2 regions of the Paenibacillus sp. TY11 genome follow, and region 1 is predicted to be linked to the other one. Evidence: predicted binding sites of a transcription regulator. Region 1 holds the regulator's gene; the other holds the start of a gene.
The links. Region 1 encodes Rex, which represses fermentation and respiration genes when NADH is low (regulators of the CRP and FNR family bind a similar motif). Its sites were predicted from a motif close to TTGTGAAATATTTCACAA; they were not measured.

Region 1 (8,128 bases):
GTATCGGAAAGTCTTCAGGGCATCCGCCGTCTGATGCAGGAAGGACATGCGCATGCTGTTAAATTGGAGGGCGGAGCGGAAATTGCCGACGTCGTAAAAGCAACTGTTCAGGCAGGTGTACCTGTACTGGGACATATCGGGCTTACTCCGCAGTCGGTTAATCAGATTGGCGGATATCGCATTCAAGGCAAGGACGAAGTGGACGCACGCCGGTTGATGGCGGATGCCAAGGCGCTGGAGCAGGCGGGTGCCTTTGGCGTTGTATTGGAACTGGTGACTGAGGAAGTGGCAACTGCGATTTCTAAAGAACTTTCCATTCCGACCATTGGCATCGGTGCTGGACGTGGATGTGACGGTCAGGTGCTTGTTTATCACGATCTGATTCAATACGCATCGCCTTATTACAGCAAACGCTTTGTTAAAACCTATGCCGATGTAGGCGGCTTGATCCGCAGCAGCATTGAGCAGTATGTGAGCGATGTGAAGGGGCGGGCATTTCCGGCCGCAGAGCATGTGTTCAGCGCGGACGACCGCGTTGTGGAATCCCTGTACGGTAAAGCAAAAGGACAGGCACAGGAACAAGCTAAGGAAAAGGTGGAATCTCAGTCATGATCATCGTAAGAGAAGTGGCCCAGCTGCGAAAGGTTATTGCTGAACGTCGGCAGCTTGGGACAAACGGAGCAAAAACGGTACACGGTTCTGCCTCTTTACAGCAACATAAAGTCGGCTTTGTACCAACAATGGGATACCTGCATGAAGGACATGCGAGCTTGATGCACAAGGCGCGTGAAATGGCAGATACGGTGGTGCTTAGCATTTTCGTAAATCCGATTCAATTTGGACCCAACGAAGATCTGGACAGCTATCCCCGCGATGAAGCTCGTGATTTGGAGGTAGCGCGGCGCGAGGGCGTGGATATTGTATTTTTGCCAACTGTAGCAGAAATGTATCCGCAGCCAACCCAAACCAAAATTCGCGTATCCGCTTTGACGGACCGCTTATGCGGCGCTTCCCGTCCAGGACATTTTGATGGTGTAACTACGGTGGTAGCCAAGCTTTTTAACATGGTAGGTCCTGATTTGGCCTTCTTTGGAATGAAGGACGCGCAGCAGGTTGCTGTGCTCCAGCAGATGGTGACTGATCTCAATATGGATGTGACCATCGTACCTTGCCCCATCGTCAGAGAGGCCGATGGTTTGGCCCTCAGCTCCCGTAATGTGTATTTAAGCGCGGAACAGCGTGAGCAGGCGTTGGTGCTGTCCCAGTCACTGCGCAAGGTGCGTGAAGTGAGCGAAGATGTTGTACAGAACACATTTACGATCCGTCAGTTACATCAAATGGTGGAGTCCACCATTACTTCCTCGCCCTTGGCGGACATTGACTACATTGAAATATTAACTTTTCCCGGTCTGGAGCCCCTTCGTCCCGAGCAGCGGCTATGTGATGTTCAGGAAGACGTCATTGTAGCGCTGGCTGTGAAATTTGGGAATACTCGACTGATTGACAATATAAGATTACAGAAAGCGGAGGTGCTTTCCCATGTTTAGAACCATGATGAAATCCAAAATTCACCGGGCAACGGTTACGGAAGCCAACCTTAATTATGTGGGGAGTATTACCATAGATGAGGATCTTATGGAAACATCGGATCTGCTGGAGAATGAAAAAGTTCAAATTGTAAACAATAACAATGGAGCTCGACTGGAAACCTATGTTATCCCCGGACCGCGTGGTAGCGGCGTGATTTGTCTCAACGGTGCAGCAGCGCGTTTGGTGCAGCCTGGTGATACGGTCATTATTATTTCCTACGCTTCTATGTCGAATGAAGAGGCAAAAACATACAAACCGACTGTGGTATTTGTTGATGAACATAATAAACCAGCCCAAACGTTGAACAAGGAAGTACACGCGACGATCATGTAATGAATGGGAGTGCGGATGAAACCCGTCCTTTAAGCGAAAAATGTGAGTGTATTAATCCATCTTTCGTAAGGGCGGGATGCACATGTTCCAGCATGTATTCGCAGAAATGAACAGCATGTTAGATGATATCGTGAAGCATTACCCATCAGCCCAGGGCTCCCGCAGGCAGGAGCTGCTACAGCACTGGAGTCTGCTGCGGAGAATGAGTGACGGAATTATGGATGAGTGGCTGGCCTTTGAGGAAAAAATGGTTTGCCTGCGTGCGGCCGGCTTTTCCACAGAGTCCGGTATGTCTGACACAGAGCTTTCTGAAAAGGAACTGCCTGAAAAGGAGCTGCCGGCTTTTAGCCGGGGGCAAGGGTATTACCGATTACTTATGTACCCTGAGGCAATCCAACAATTTGAGCAGGTGCTACAGCATTTTCCAAACAGCTGGCAGAGTCGCATGTATATGGGAATGGCATATTTTCAATTGGATGATCCAGTGGAGGCTGTATGCCATTTTCAGAAGGTGCTGCACCTGACTGAGCGGCCAGGACTAAAGGCTGTTATCTATAATGCGCTAGGCTGTCTGATGGCAAAGCAGGCCGACGTAGAGGAGGCGCAAAAATGTTTTGCTCTCGCGCATCAGTTCGATCCTGCGTTGCCCGAGCCGTTGCACAATATGGAAGCCTGTTTGTCCGGTGCCGAAAAGCTTCGATACGACAGCTCTATGATGACCTGGATGTAGTTGTCAGACACCGAGTAAGACGATGCATGCCCACCTCCTTAGGCGGCGTGTGCATCGTCTTTTTTGGCTGTCTTAATTTCCAAACAGGCGATCTTCTGCTATGCTATTATACAGAGTTATTATTTTTGTATGTGTCACAAGAAAGGATTAAGTTGAATGAAATTTGCGGTATTGGATTTTGAAACGACAGGCACCCAGTCCGCGGATGACATCATTCAAGTCGGACTTGCAATTATAGATCATGATAACAGCATTTCCCGTGTTTACGGCTCTTATGTGAACCCTGGCAGATCTATTCCACCTTTTATCACCGGGTTGACCGGAATTACAGACGATGACGTCAAGGATGCTCCTGCACTCGAAGAAATGATGATGGAGCTCGTGCCTATGCTGGACGATGTCGTGCTGGTCGGTCATAATGTGGCGTTTGATTTTAATTTTTTGCAAAACGCTCTGGATCGGTGCGGCTACTTGCCGTTTAGCGGAAGAATTTTGGATACGATGGATTTTCTAAAAATTATGTTTCCATCACTATCATCTTATCAGCTGGGTTTTGTTTCTTCTGAGTTCGGGCTGGCGCATGACCGCCCTCATCAAGCAGACAGCGACGCGTTGGCTACGGCTGAGGTGTTTTTAAAGTGTCTGGGTGAGCTTCAAGCGTTGCCTCTGATAACTATACAGCGGCTCAGCGATTTGTTCGCAGAGGAAGGCAGTGACCTTGGATGGTTTCTTGACGGGGTGCGTGAAGAGAAAGAGCTTGATCCTATTCAGGATTTGGAGGGACATCAGTTTTTTCGTCAGCTTGCACTGAAAGTGGAAGATTGGACGGATCTGGCTGCTCCGCGTAGAGAAGATGACCCGAATCCACTATCAGGCGTTTCCTTTGAGGAGTACATGGATGATGTGCGGGACAATTTGCGTTCATCCTTGAGCCAATATGAGGAGCGCGAGGCGCAGATACAAATGATTGAGGGTGTAAATCAGGCACTGAGTGAAGACAAGCATCTGCTAATCGAGGCAGGTACAGGAACAGGCAAGTCCCTCGGTTATTTGCTCCCATCGCTGTATCACAGTGTGAAAAAAGGACAGCGAGTCATGGTAAGTACACATACAATCAACCTGCAGGAGCAATTACGCGAGCGCGATATTCCGATGCTGACCAAGGTGATTCCGTTCCCGTTTCGGGCTGCCATTTTTAAGGGTCGGGGACATTATTTGTGTCTGCGCAAGTTTGAACATAAAATAAACAGAAGAGACTTCGCGACACCAAAGGAAGATTTAGTTACAGCGGCTCAGATGATCGTCTGGCTGACGCTGACGGAAACCGGTGATGATGAGGAACTGAATCTGAGCAACCGTGGCGGGGATTTTTGGGAAACGGTGGCCAGTGATTCCGAGTCCTGTCTTGGTCGTTCTTGCCCATGGTTTCGCAAATGCTATTATCATCGTGCACGTCACGAAGCAGGAATAGCGGATGTGGTTATTACGAATCACTCCAAGTTGTTCACGGACGTCAAAGCAAGTCATCAGCTGTTGCCCAGCTATGAACATCTGGTGATTGATGAAGCCCATCATCTGGAGGAAGTAGCTGGTAAGCACTTGGGAATGCATATGAAATATTTCACACTCGTGCATACACTGACGCGACTGTTCAAAGACAGCAAGAACGGCCAACTGCCTTCACTTCGTCAACAGTTGGCAAAATCGGGCCATGAGAAGTCGACGGATTGGGCCTCAACCATTGACCAGCTGTATCCACTCGTGTTGGAGGTTAAGGAAACTTGGGACCTGCTAAGCGACAAGCTTTTTGGCATGTTACCGGAGCGAAGTGATGCGACACCGGGTGAAACAGGGCAGTTTTCTTCCCGGCTCAAACCGTCGGCCAAGCCTGGGAAGTGGGATCAGGCGGCGGCGTTGGAAAATCAGCTTTATGTAACGATGAGCGAAATTTTGCGCAAGGGCGATAAGCTGATGCTGGACGTCAAGGAAGAGCATGACGATTATGCGGCTGATAGCCTTATTACAGATATTACGGGTCTGCTCAAGGATTTGGCGGGGATCAGGGAAAATTTGCGCTTCTTTATGCGTCTCGATGATGAAACAACCGTATACTGGCTTGAAGCGAGTGGGCAATTCCGTAGTAAATCATTGCAATTTTATGCGGTGCCCGTCGATGTGAGCCGCCAGTTGAAAGAAATGTTTTTTGACAAAAAAAGAAGCATTATTTTGACGTCTGCTACTTTATCGGTAGATAAATCATTTCAGTACATGACTGATCAGCTCGGCTTGCAGGAGGCCGCAGATCAAGGGCGGCTGATGACTTCGCAGCTCCCGTCACCCTTTAATTACAGGGATCAGGTGTTGCTGGTCATTCCACGGGATTTCCCGAGTGTAAAGGGCAGTGTAGGAGATGCACATTTTGTAGATATGCTCGTTAACTCTCTAGGAGCGACTGCTCAGGCGACGCGGGGGAGAATGCTCGTTCTGTTTACTTCCTATCGGATGCTCCGGCAAGTGTATGAGCCGCTCAAAGAGGCGTTAGCATCCAGCGATATTACCGTGTTGGGACAAGGTGTGGACAGTGGGAGTCGCAGTAAGCTAACCCGCCGTTTTCAGGAAGCCAAGGCTTCTGTATTGCTGGGAACCAGCAGTTTCTGGGAAGGCGTCGATATTCCGGGGAAGGCTCTGACTTGTCTGGCCATCGTCCGCTTGCCGTTTCAACCGCCGAATCACCCGTTGCTGGAGGCAAAAAGCGAGTTGCTCCAGCAGCAGAAAAAGAATCCATTTATGAAGCTGTCTGTACCACAAGCGGTCATTCGCTTCAAACAGGGATTTGGGCGGTTGGTACGTACAGCGAGCGACCACGGGGTCGTCATCGTTTACGATACGCGCGTGATCGAATCCTATTACGGAAAGCACTTTTTGTACTCGTTACCGGGACCAAAAATGGAGCATATGCCATCGGAGCAAATGGTGCCCCGCATCGCTGAATGGCTCCAATCCGCCCCGGAGACAGAGGCATAACGGACGGACACCTAAGCATGTCCGTTACAATTAGGGGGAGCAAGTATGAAATCAGATAAAATTTCAGAAGCTGTCGTACGGAGGTTACCCGTATATTTACGTTATCTGAATGCACTGCACAAACGGGAGGTGGCTACGGTCTCTTCTCAAGAGTTGGGACAGAGGTTAGATTTGAATCCGGCCCAAATCCGGAAAGATCTCGCCTATTTTGGAGATTTTGGTCGGAAGGGTATCGGCTATGATGTTACTTATCTTATTGAGAAAATACGCCATATCCTGAAAATCGACCAGCAAATTAATGTGGTATTGGTCGGAGCGGGTAATCTGGGGCAAGCCCTTTCGAATTATAACGCTTATTTAAAAGACAATATGAAGATTGTAGCGGTATTTGATTCGTTTCCGGATAAAGTTGGAACCAAGATCAATACGTTGGTCGTTCAACCAATGGATGAATTGGAAGCAACTGTTAAGGAAAAAAACATTCGAATCGGGATTATTACCGTACCTGATTTTGAAGCACAGCACGTGGCTGACAGGCTTATTGAGAGTGGAATTGGAGCAATCCTGAACTTTGCACCCACTACTCTTAAGGCACCGGCCAATATTCGGATACATGCCACAGATTTTACAACGGATTTGCTAAGCCTCGCTTATTATTTAGAGGACGGAAAGGAAGAAACACAATATGACAGTGAATAAATGGATAATTAAAAACGGCTCTTTTGCCGTAAATAGACCGGAAGCTGGGGTAATCCATGGTTATATGATTGTGGAGGATAGCCGTATTACTTACATTGGTGAGACTTTGCCTGCGGGTGAGGAAGAGACGGAAGCGATTGACGGTAAGGGACTGCTGTTTTTACCTGGCCTGATTAATACACATGGTCATGCGGCGATGTCTCTGCTACGTGGGTATGGGGACGATCTAGCTCTTCAAATATGGCTTCAGGAAAAAATGTGGCCTATGGAAGCCAAGTTTACATCTACGGATGTGTACTGGGGTACATCCTTGTCTGTGCTGGAGATGCTGAAAGGTGGCACAACGACCTTCCTGGACATGTACGATCATATGGATGAGGTGGCTCGTGTAGCTGAAGAGTCAGGTATTCGTGCAAGTCTGATGCGTGGAGCAATTGGATTATGTTCGGAGGAAGAACAGCGGATCAAGCTGGCTGAGGCCGTGACTTTTGCGCGTAACTGGCATGGTAAGGCAGACGGCCGTATTACAACGATGATGTCTCCACATGCGCCATACACATGTCCGCCTGCGTTTATTGAAAAATTCGTACAAGCTGCGCATGATCTGGATTTACCGTTGCATACGCACATGTCTGAGACGATTGCCGAAGTTGAGCAAAACGTACGCGACTACGGTTTGCGTCCGGTTGCACACTTGGATCAGCTTGGCTTTTTCTCCCGTCCTTCGCTTGTTGCCCATGGCGTTCATTTGAACGACGAAGAAATAGCTTTACTGGCTGAACGTGGTGTAGCGGTTTCGCATAATCCAGGAAGCAACTTAAAGCTGGCAAGTGGTGTGGCAAGAGTGCCTGAATTGCTGCGTGCAGGTGTTACCGTTTCTCTCGGAACAGATGGTCCTGCCAGCAATAATAATCTGGATATGTTTGAGGAAATGCGTCTGGCGGCACTCATTCACAAAGGAGTATCCGGTGACCCTACGGCAGTTCCTGCGAATGAGGCGCTGCGTCTGGCAACGGAGTACGGCGCAAAGTCGATTGGTTTAAAAGAGGTAGGAGCGCTGGCAGCAGGCAACAAGGCTGATTTTATCGCGCTGGATCTGAATCAGGCACATTTCTTGCCGCGTACAGATCTTATTTCCCATGCCGTATACTCTGCAAGCGCCAAAGATGTGGCTCATGTGTGGGTAGACGGTCGTCAGGTTGTGAAAAACGGTGAGTGCCTGACTATGGACGAGGAACGCATCAAACATGAGGCACAAGCCGCCTTTGAAGGGCTGCTGTCGCGCTAATTCAGGTGTCACATCCCCTTAGAGAGGAAGCACAGGTTTGAAAAATAAGAAAAAATGGATAGCGGTCGCCATTTTGGCCGTGATACTGATCCTGGTCAGCATCTTCTGGTATTATTCCTATGTTACTCAAGACCAGGTGGCTGAGAAAAATGCCGCTATCATTAAGGCTAAGCAATCGGGTGGTCTGGTCAGCACGACTGAGACATGGAAGTCAGTGTGGGATCAGGTATATTGGGTGGTTCAAGGGAAAAACGCACAGAATGAAAATATAATGGTATGGGTTCCTTTTCAAAAAGTGGAGGGACAACCTAATGTACCTGCCGCAGATAATAGCGGTGTTCATACCGAGCTGCTGAAAAACGGAGTCGACGAGCAAAAAATGACGGCGATAATTCAGCAGCAGCTTCCGGGTGTAGAAATTGTAAGTCTCCAGCCGAGTGTGTTCAATGGCGAATATGTATGGC
Region 2 (8,128 bases), on a different contig from region 1:
TGCGTGTGATGGCCGAAGATGCGGCTATAACTATGGCCGCTGCCTCCGGTCAGCTGGAGCTAAACGCATTCCTGCCGCTGATTGCCGAATCGCTGCTGGAATCGCTACATATTCTTAACAGCGCGGTTCGACTATTCGAGGAACGATGTGTGCGTGGCCTGATCGTACGTGAGGAACGCTGTTCTACAAATCTGCGTAACTCAGCCGTGATGGCTTCCGCGCTGGTCGCGGAGCTTGGCTATGATGAAGCTGCCTCCATTGCATCAGCAGCCATTACGCAAGGTCGCGCACCAGAGGATATTGCAGAAGATCGCGGCCTACTGACCCGTTCACGGATTGACCAATTGTGCCATCCCTATACAGTAACCAAGCCCGGAATTCCGGGGCAGGAAGAAGGAACTCACCATGGGAATGAATGATACCCCACGTAGCAACCGACCACATATCGTCCTGCTCGGTCGCCGCAACGCAGGCAAATCCAGCATTCTGAACGCCCTGACCGGCCAGCCCGCCGCTGTGGTATCTCCTGTAGGAGGAACGACCACGGACCCAGTTTTCAAACCGATGGAGCTACTCCCTGCGGGTCCCATTGTTCTGGTGGATACCGCCGGACTGGACGATGAGGGTGAGATCGGGGAGCTGCGCCGCAACAAAACGCTAGAAATACTTAATAGTACAGACTTGGCCCTGCTCGTTATCGACGCCACTATTGGAGTCGGACCATTCGAGCACAAGCTACTCGAAAAGCTTCGCACCAAAAAAACTCCTGTTATTGGGGTATTGAATAAGATAGATACCCTTACCGAATCAGATAAAATGGCTGCAACGCTGGAAAATGAACTGGATCTCGCCCTGATTCCTTTCAGCGCCTCTATGCTCTGGGGAGACACGGAACTGAAAAAGGCCATCACTAATACACTCCCCCAAAACGAGGATCGTTTCCGTATCGTCGGTGACTTGTTGTCACCCGGCGATGTTGTCGTGTTGGTCGTTCCCATCGACAAAGCTGCACCAAAGGGCCGATTGATCCTGCCGCAGCAGCAAACAATCCGCGATACGCTAGAGAGCGATGCCATCGCTGTAGTGACTAAGGAGCATGAACTACGATTGACGCTGGAACGACTAGGACGCAAGCCCCGCTTGGTCATTACCGATTCACAGGTTTTTATGAAAGTAGCGGCCGATACGCCCAAGGATGTGCCTCTTACCTCTTTTTCCATCCTGTTTGCCCGTCATAAGGGCGATTTGGACGAACTGGTACGAGGTGCAAGAGCCATTGATCGCCTCAAGGATGGAGACCGCGTACTCATTGCCGAAGCCTGCACTCACCAATGCCAATCTGACGATATTGGTCGAGTGAAAATACCTCGTTGGCTCCGTCAAACGATAGGTAAACGCCTCATCATTGAGCATGCATCCGGCTCCAGCTTTCCTGACGATTTGAGCGAGTATGCACTGGTTATTCATTGCGGTGCCTGCATGCTCAATCGGCGCACGATGCTTCATCGAATGTCAGAAACGAAAGCTGCCGGGGTGCCTATTGTGAACTATGGCATTTTTATCGCCTATGTACAGGGGGTCTTCCCCCGTGCCATTGAATGCTTTCCGTCCGCTATGCTGGCATGGGAGCAAGCCATTGGATCTGGCAGCTATTCCTGAAAGACCTTATAATTTATGTTTGTTATCTCTCCATACACACAAAAGCAGCCGCGCTGACACCAACGCGACTGCTTTTTATTTTCCGTTTCTATTATAATGAAAATTTATAATGAAAAATTTATATAGCCAGAAATCATGCTACTAAAAATACAAATCACGCTCGCCTGCTTCCAGCCGTTCCAGCCTGTCAAGTGTCAAACGACGCGTCGACTCACGTGGTATACGTTCCAGATTCTCTCGCAGGGCGGCAGCTCCCAGTTCACGTGCCTCTTCATCCCCATAATCCAGCAAGTATTCTTGAAAGGTGAGCAGCGAATTCGGCTGACATACATTGTGAATTTGTCCGGATTTGGCAAGCTCCATGAAGCGATCTCCGGTTCGTCCCTCACGGTAGCAAGCTGTACAGTAGCTCGGCATATATCCGCCACGGCACAGACTTTTGATAATTTCCATCGGCGAGCGATGATCCCCAACCTCGAACTGAGGCTTATCATTCGTCTCTTGTCTTGCATATGCCCCTACACCGGTAGCAGAACCAGCACTGATTTGCGATACACCCAAACCAATGACACGGTCCCTAAATTCCGACTCCTCACGCGTAGACAGGATCATTCCCGCATAAGGTACAGCCAGCCGAAGAACCGCTACAATTTTCATAAAATCCTCGTCACTCACCAAATATGGATAACGCTCCGGATCCACATTTTCAGCCGGACGAAGTCGAGGAACAGAAACCGTGTGAGGACCGCAGCCAAAGACTTCTTCCAAATGTTCGGCATGTTTGAGCATCGCTACAGTTTCATAGCGGAAATCATACAGACCGTACAACACACCGATCCCCACATCATCTATACCCGCACTCATGGCTCGGTCCATTGCGGTGGTGTGCCAATCATAGTCCCGTTTTGGCCCTTGAAGATGATATTTGCGATAGCTTTCCCGATGATACGTTTCCTGGAACAAAATATACGTACCGATCCCGACCTCCACAAGCTTCCGGTAATCCTCCTCCGTCGTTGCAGCAATATTAACATTAACCCGCCGGATGCTCCCATTGTCCACCTTTATATCGTAGATCTGACGCAGACAATCGACGATATAATCAATAGAACAATTGATCGGGTCCTCCCCCGCTTCCAGTGCGAGCCGTTTGTGCCCCATTTCCTGAAGCACTCTAACCTCCTCGACCAGTTCCTCCGGTGTTAGGCGGCTGCGCTTAAAGCTGTCATTGGTATGTTTATAACCACAATATTCGCAGTTATTAACGCAGTGGTTGCTTACATATAAAGGGGCGAACAGCACAATCCGGTTGCCATAAATCTGCTCTTTGACTGCCCTCGAAGATTTGAACATCTCTTCCAATAATTCAGGATCATTTACATGCAAAAGAGCCGCCGCTTCACTTGCACTCAGCCCCCGGCAGGCTCTGCCCTTTTCTAAAATTTCTAAAATACGGTGTCGATCCGTTGCCTCTTGTTTCCCCTGCTCCACTGCCGCCATAATCTCTGCTTCATTAATAAAATCCGCCGACACTTTCTCTCGTACTCCACTCACGTATACCCATCTCCTTGTTTATGGTTACTGCAATGTTTCCGTTATGGCCTCACAAAGTTTCCTGTCTCATAAGCTGTCGTTGCACTCTCAAACTATCGCCGCGCCCCATATCGACTTCAAATCCCGCTCCACGGATCCGCAGCTCAAGGCAATGTCGACATTGGGCAGACTCATCGCCCAAACATATTTTATTCTCATAAATCGCATACTTGGGTCTCACCGCCAGCGGCGACAAATTGGGCATCACCACATTCGCTCCCGCCTGAAGCGCCTTCTCCCTGCCTTGGGGATGAATTGTTCCCATTGCCGTGGACGCAGGAATAAGCGCATCTGGAACGACCAATCGGGATAACGAAATGATATCGAGTGCCTTTTCCATGCTCCCCTGACTGGCATCCCGGAGCGGCGTGTTGCTATGCGGTAAAAAGGGACCAATCCCGATCATATCTGGTGATAGGCGGTGCAGATAGACCAAATCGTCTGCTAATTCACTATTCGTTTGCCCCGGTAACCCCACCATACATCCGGCCCCAATCTGAAAGCCGATTCGTTGCAAAGCCAGCAGACGGCTGCGCCTGCTTTCCATCGTCATCGTCGGATGCAGCTTGGCGTACAAACTGGGGGAAGCTGTCTCATGCCGCAGCAAAAAACGGTCTGCGCCCGCCTCGTATAGTCGCTCATAAGTTTCATCATCCCGTTCACCGATGGACAGTGTAACCGCCACATCCGCAAAACGGCTTTTAATTTCCCGAATCAGTTTCGTCAGCCGGGCTGCCGTAAACCAGTAATCTTCCCCACTTTGCAGCACAAAGGTCCGATAACCCAGTTCATACCCCTCCGCACAACAGGCCAGAATTTCTTCCGGCTGCAAACGGTAACGATCTGCCTGTTTATTCGAAGCGCGCAGCCCACAGTACATGCAGTCCTGACGACATATACTGGAGAATTCAATTAATCCCCGTAAAAAAACACCCTTGCCATAACGCTCCAACTTGGTGCGAGCTGCCAGTTTGCGCAGTTGAGCCCGAAGCGTCGGCTCATCATCCAGACGTGTCAGCAGCTCCGTCATTTCCGTATGCGTCCATTCCTTGCCGTCAGCCAGACGCAGTAATAATTCGTCCGTGACTCATCCCTTCTTCCCTCGTCCATCCGGACTTCACATCATCAGCGGCTTGTACCGTGCATGTATTATTCTAGCAACATCAGAGAGAATATAACGTGACTAGTTTCACAAAAAATCCCATTTTCTGAAAATCAACTTCACTCTCCGCCCCAAAAAATACATATTTATCTCAACACACAAAAAAGCTGCCTCCTCCTTTGATGGAAGAAACAGCCTTTGTTGATGGTTCTGCTTATTACTGAATCAAATCTATTGCCTGCTGGGGTACAAAATAATCAACGCCGTTAAATACGACTACACCGTTGAGCGCGGAATTTTTACCATTCAGCGTAGCAATATTTTTGTATACCGGAAGCTCCAGCTTGTTACTGCCTTTGGTCACCGTAATGACTTTCGTGTCCGCAGTAAACTTGGCTCCTTTGGCTTCAAAAGCGGCTTTCGCAGGAACAAACAGCTGCTTGCTGACCGAATCCAAATCTAGTCCGAGTACACGTGTCATATATTTATTGACATCCGTGTTGTCGATAACACCGGATGGACGGTCCCCGTTTGGCGCATACGTGTACAACACGACATCACCTCCTGTATGACCGCCTGTAGTCCAGCCAATATTCGCACGTTTGCTAATGATCGGTCCGACGGCATAGTTCATGCTGCCTTCTTCGGCATCTTTAATTGTTTTTACTTCTTCGTCTGTCAAATCGGTAATGCCAAAATACGTGGAAAGCACTTCTTTAATATTGCTGCGATCTGCATTCAGCTTGGCTTCCAATCCTTCACCTGTCAGCTTCGCTTTTTTCAAAGGATCTATAAAAGAAGCTAAAGGCGTTTTGTCATAATTGCTTGTTGTATTACTGCTACCAATCGTCAATCCGCCGTTTCCGTGGTCTGTTACTGCTACAACGACAGTATTTTGGTTTTGCTTGGCGTAATCTAAAGCGACTTTCACCGCATCGTCAAATGAAAGCACGTCGCTAATAATCCCCGTTGGATCGTTTGCATGTGCGGCCCAATCTACTTTACTGCCTTCTACCATTAAGAAGAAGCCTTTGTCATTTTTGGATAACACATCAATTGCTTTCGTTGTCATTTCTGCCAGGCTAGGTTCCTTGGATGCATCTCGATCCAGGTTATACGCGAGGGCTTCGGGAGAAAAGCTGCCCCAGAGCTTGCTGGAGATCGAATTTTTCAAACCTTCAGGTGTCGTGACAAATTCATAACCCTGGTCTTTAATTTGGGCAACCAAATCCTGGCCGTCCTTACGTCCTGCTGCCTCCAAAAACTTGCCGCCTCCACCTAACACCACGTCAACCCCGTTGTAGGCTTGCTGCATGCTGAGTGCATCATAATTTTTACGATCAGGGTAATGAGCAGTAAAATCGGCTGGTGTCGCATGCATAATCTCCGAAGTAGCAATGATTCCTGTCGATTTTCCTGCCAACTTGGAAGCCTCGAGAATGGAAGCTACAGGCTTTTTGGCGTCACCCGCTGCAATGGGTTCTTGCCCAGGCATTGTCGCTTCATCAGGAAGGACACCTACGTATCCAGTATGTGATTTATGTCCTGTGGCAAAAGCAGTACCCGCCGGAGCTGAATCGGCAATCGGAGCATCCGCAGAATGCGTACGCACCATGCCGCTTGCCATGCTGTCTAACGTTAAGGAAGAACCTTTGTACCATCTAGCCAGTGCAGTGGCGTCATTAGCCATACCGTCTGGAATCAAAATAATTACGTTTTTAATCGACGTGTCCTTTTCGACTGCCATCGCCGTCCCGCCGCTTACTGCTAGCATCATAGTCGCCACGAGTGCAGCCACCGATTTTTTCGTATGTATCCCCCAACATTTTAGCATTCATTTTCCTCCCAGACACTTTATTTACAACCAGAACTAAGATTAATCGTATTTTATCAGGAGAATGTTAAGAGAATTGGTTATCTGTATTAAAAGACTCTATTTGTGAAAAAACGCTTCATCTATATAAAACTTGTGACACATGAGAATCGTTAAGATTGGGAATTTCATTATATTATTGTATAATCAATCTATGATGTAATAGGTAAAGCTTATAAGATAAGGGGCGCAAAATTCGATGGAATTCAGACAGCTTCAGTACACCCTGCAAATTGCAGCGGAAAAAAACTTCTCACGCGCAGCAGAAAAACTGCATATTGCTCAGCCCTCGTTGAGCCAACAATTGTCCAAACTGGAAAAAGAACTTGGGGTACTTTTATTTCAACGCAACACCAGCACGGTGGAATTAACACATGCAGGAGCAAGCTTTGTAGAAAAGGCAAAAAAAATAGTTGATGCAGTCGAGCAGCTCCGGCAGGAAATGGACGATATTTCTCAACTGCGAAAAGGGAAGGTTGTGGTTGGCAGTATGCCTATCACAGGTTCTCATTTGCTGCCGCATGTGTTGCCGGTATTCAAAAAGGCTCACCCGGACATTGAAATCGTGCTAGTCGAGGATTCATCTATGAATTTGGAGAAAAAAACTGCCAGTGGGGATACAGATCTCAGCCTGCTATCTCTTCCATTAGTTGAACCTACACTTTCCTATGTGCCCATCGGTGAAGAGTGGATTGATCTTGCCGTTCCTCCGGGTCACCCCCTAGCCCTGCGTAAAAATGGTGACCATCCGCAGCCTGTGCATATGGAAGAACTGAAAGATGAGCCTTTTGTCGTGCTGAAAAAAGGGCAAGGATTTCGCAAGCTGACGATGGATTTGTGTCATCAAGCAGGCTTTGAACCCAATGTGGTATTTGAAAGCACTAATATGGAGACGCTCCAATCGCTCGTAGCGACAGGTATGGGAGTGACACTCGTCCCCCGTTTTATCGCCCGAGCCGCCAGCAGCGAGTTTGTTCCAGCATTATTGCCACTCGCCGAACCTACCCCCAGCCGTACCCTGGCCATTGCTTACCGAAACGGACGTTATTTGTCTAAAGCTGCCGAAGCCTTTATTGATACCTTCCGAGAAACGGTCGAGCAACTTTCTCAAAAGTAGCTTCGAATGTGAAAAGGACCGTCTTCCTCCCTAGCCAAAGCCAGAGAAGAAGGCGGTCCCGGGGCTTCGCCCCTATACTTTCAATACTTCATTTACTTTACGGGTTCGATTACACTGTTGCGATGTTGCTTCCATCTGTCTTTAACGAACCACATTTCATGTTCATTTGAATTTCATGTCAGCCTCGCCTGATTACTTTACGCTTGCTCGGAAACTCCACTTTATCCATCCCGCATCACTTCTTTCCTTAAGGTCTCTAGCCTTGGTCTCCCAAGAGTGTCCTACCTCAGTTCCAATGTGCTGTGTGATCCCAAAGTGCCTGTCCTCGCCTTTTTGTGATCAGGGTCTCCCTAAATCTGGTGGACTTTTATCCTGATCATAGCCCATTTCATAATTGTTTCCGACAACCTGTCTATTTAAGCCTCTCGGCCGTGACAGGCCATCCCTATTCGCCAGTTCGGATCTACTTTGGTTATCCATCGTTATCAACCTCCTGGTGTCGGGATACTATTATAATACACCTATGGACTGTATCTGAAACAGGTATCGGAAAACTTTTTTATTATCGAGAAGAACCAAATGCTTGCTGTACCTCGGCTTCACTCACTTGGGTTTTAAAGACCAATTTCGAAGGAACTTGAGGTGAATAAATGACCTCTATAATGCTTCCCTGCTGCACAAAAATTCAATGCGTTCCTTAAGCATGGAGTATTCCTTTCTACACTGATTATCGGTCATACAGTGAGGGACGCCGATCTTCAAACACCGGAATACGACCACGTAC

Region 2: the regulator Rex is predicted to act here: its motif matches at 4,430-4,447, upstream of hydE ([FeFe] hydrogenase H-cluster radical SAM maturase HydE).

What each region holds. Positions count from the first base shown of each region.
Region 1 covers NZ_JCBAIQ010000002.1:1,059-9,186, reverse strand. The annotation lists gene panB (3-methyl-2-oxobutanoate hydroxymethyltransferase) at 1-612, shown strand, start outside; gene panC (pantoate--beta-alanine ligase) at 609-1,547, shown strand; gene panD (aspartate 1-decarboxylase) at 1,540-1,923, shown strand; gene AC6EJC_RS02120 (tetratricopeptide repeat protein) at 2,006-2,653, shown strand; gene dinG (ATP-dependent DNA helicase DinG) at 2,810-5,677, shown strand; gene AC6EJC_RS02110 (redox-sensing transcriptional repressor Rex) at 5,723-6,376, shown strand; gene AC6EJC_RS02105 (amidohydrolase) at 6,363-7,664, shown strand; gene AC6EJC_RS02100 (cell wall elongation regulator TseB-like domain-containing protein) at 7,702-8,128, shown strand, end outside.
Region 2 covers NZ_JCBAIQ010000031.1:23,501-31,628, reverse strand. The annotation lists gene AC6EJC_RS24540 (aspartate ammonia-lyase) at 1-419, shown strand, start outside; gene hydF ([FeFe] hydrogenase H-cluster maturation GTPase HydF) at 406-1,659, shown strand; gene hydG ([FeFe] hydrogenase H-cluster radical SAM maturase HydG) at 1,801-3,213, opposite strand; gene hydE ([FeFe] hydrogenase H-cluster radical SAM maturase HydE) at 3,263-4,315, opposite strand; gene AC6EJC_RS24520 (alkaline phosphatase) at 4,572-6,188, opposite strand; gene AC6EJC_RS24515 (LysR family transcriptional regulator) at 6,427-7,344, shown strand; gene AC6EJC_RS24510 (hypothetical protein) at 7,684-7,824, opposite strand; gene AC6EJC_RS24505 (carbon-nitrogen family hydrolase) at 8,072-8,128, opposite strand, start outside.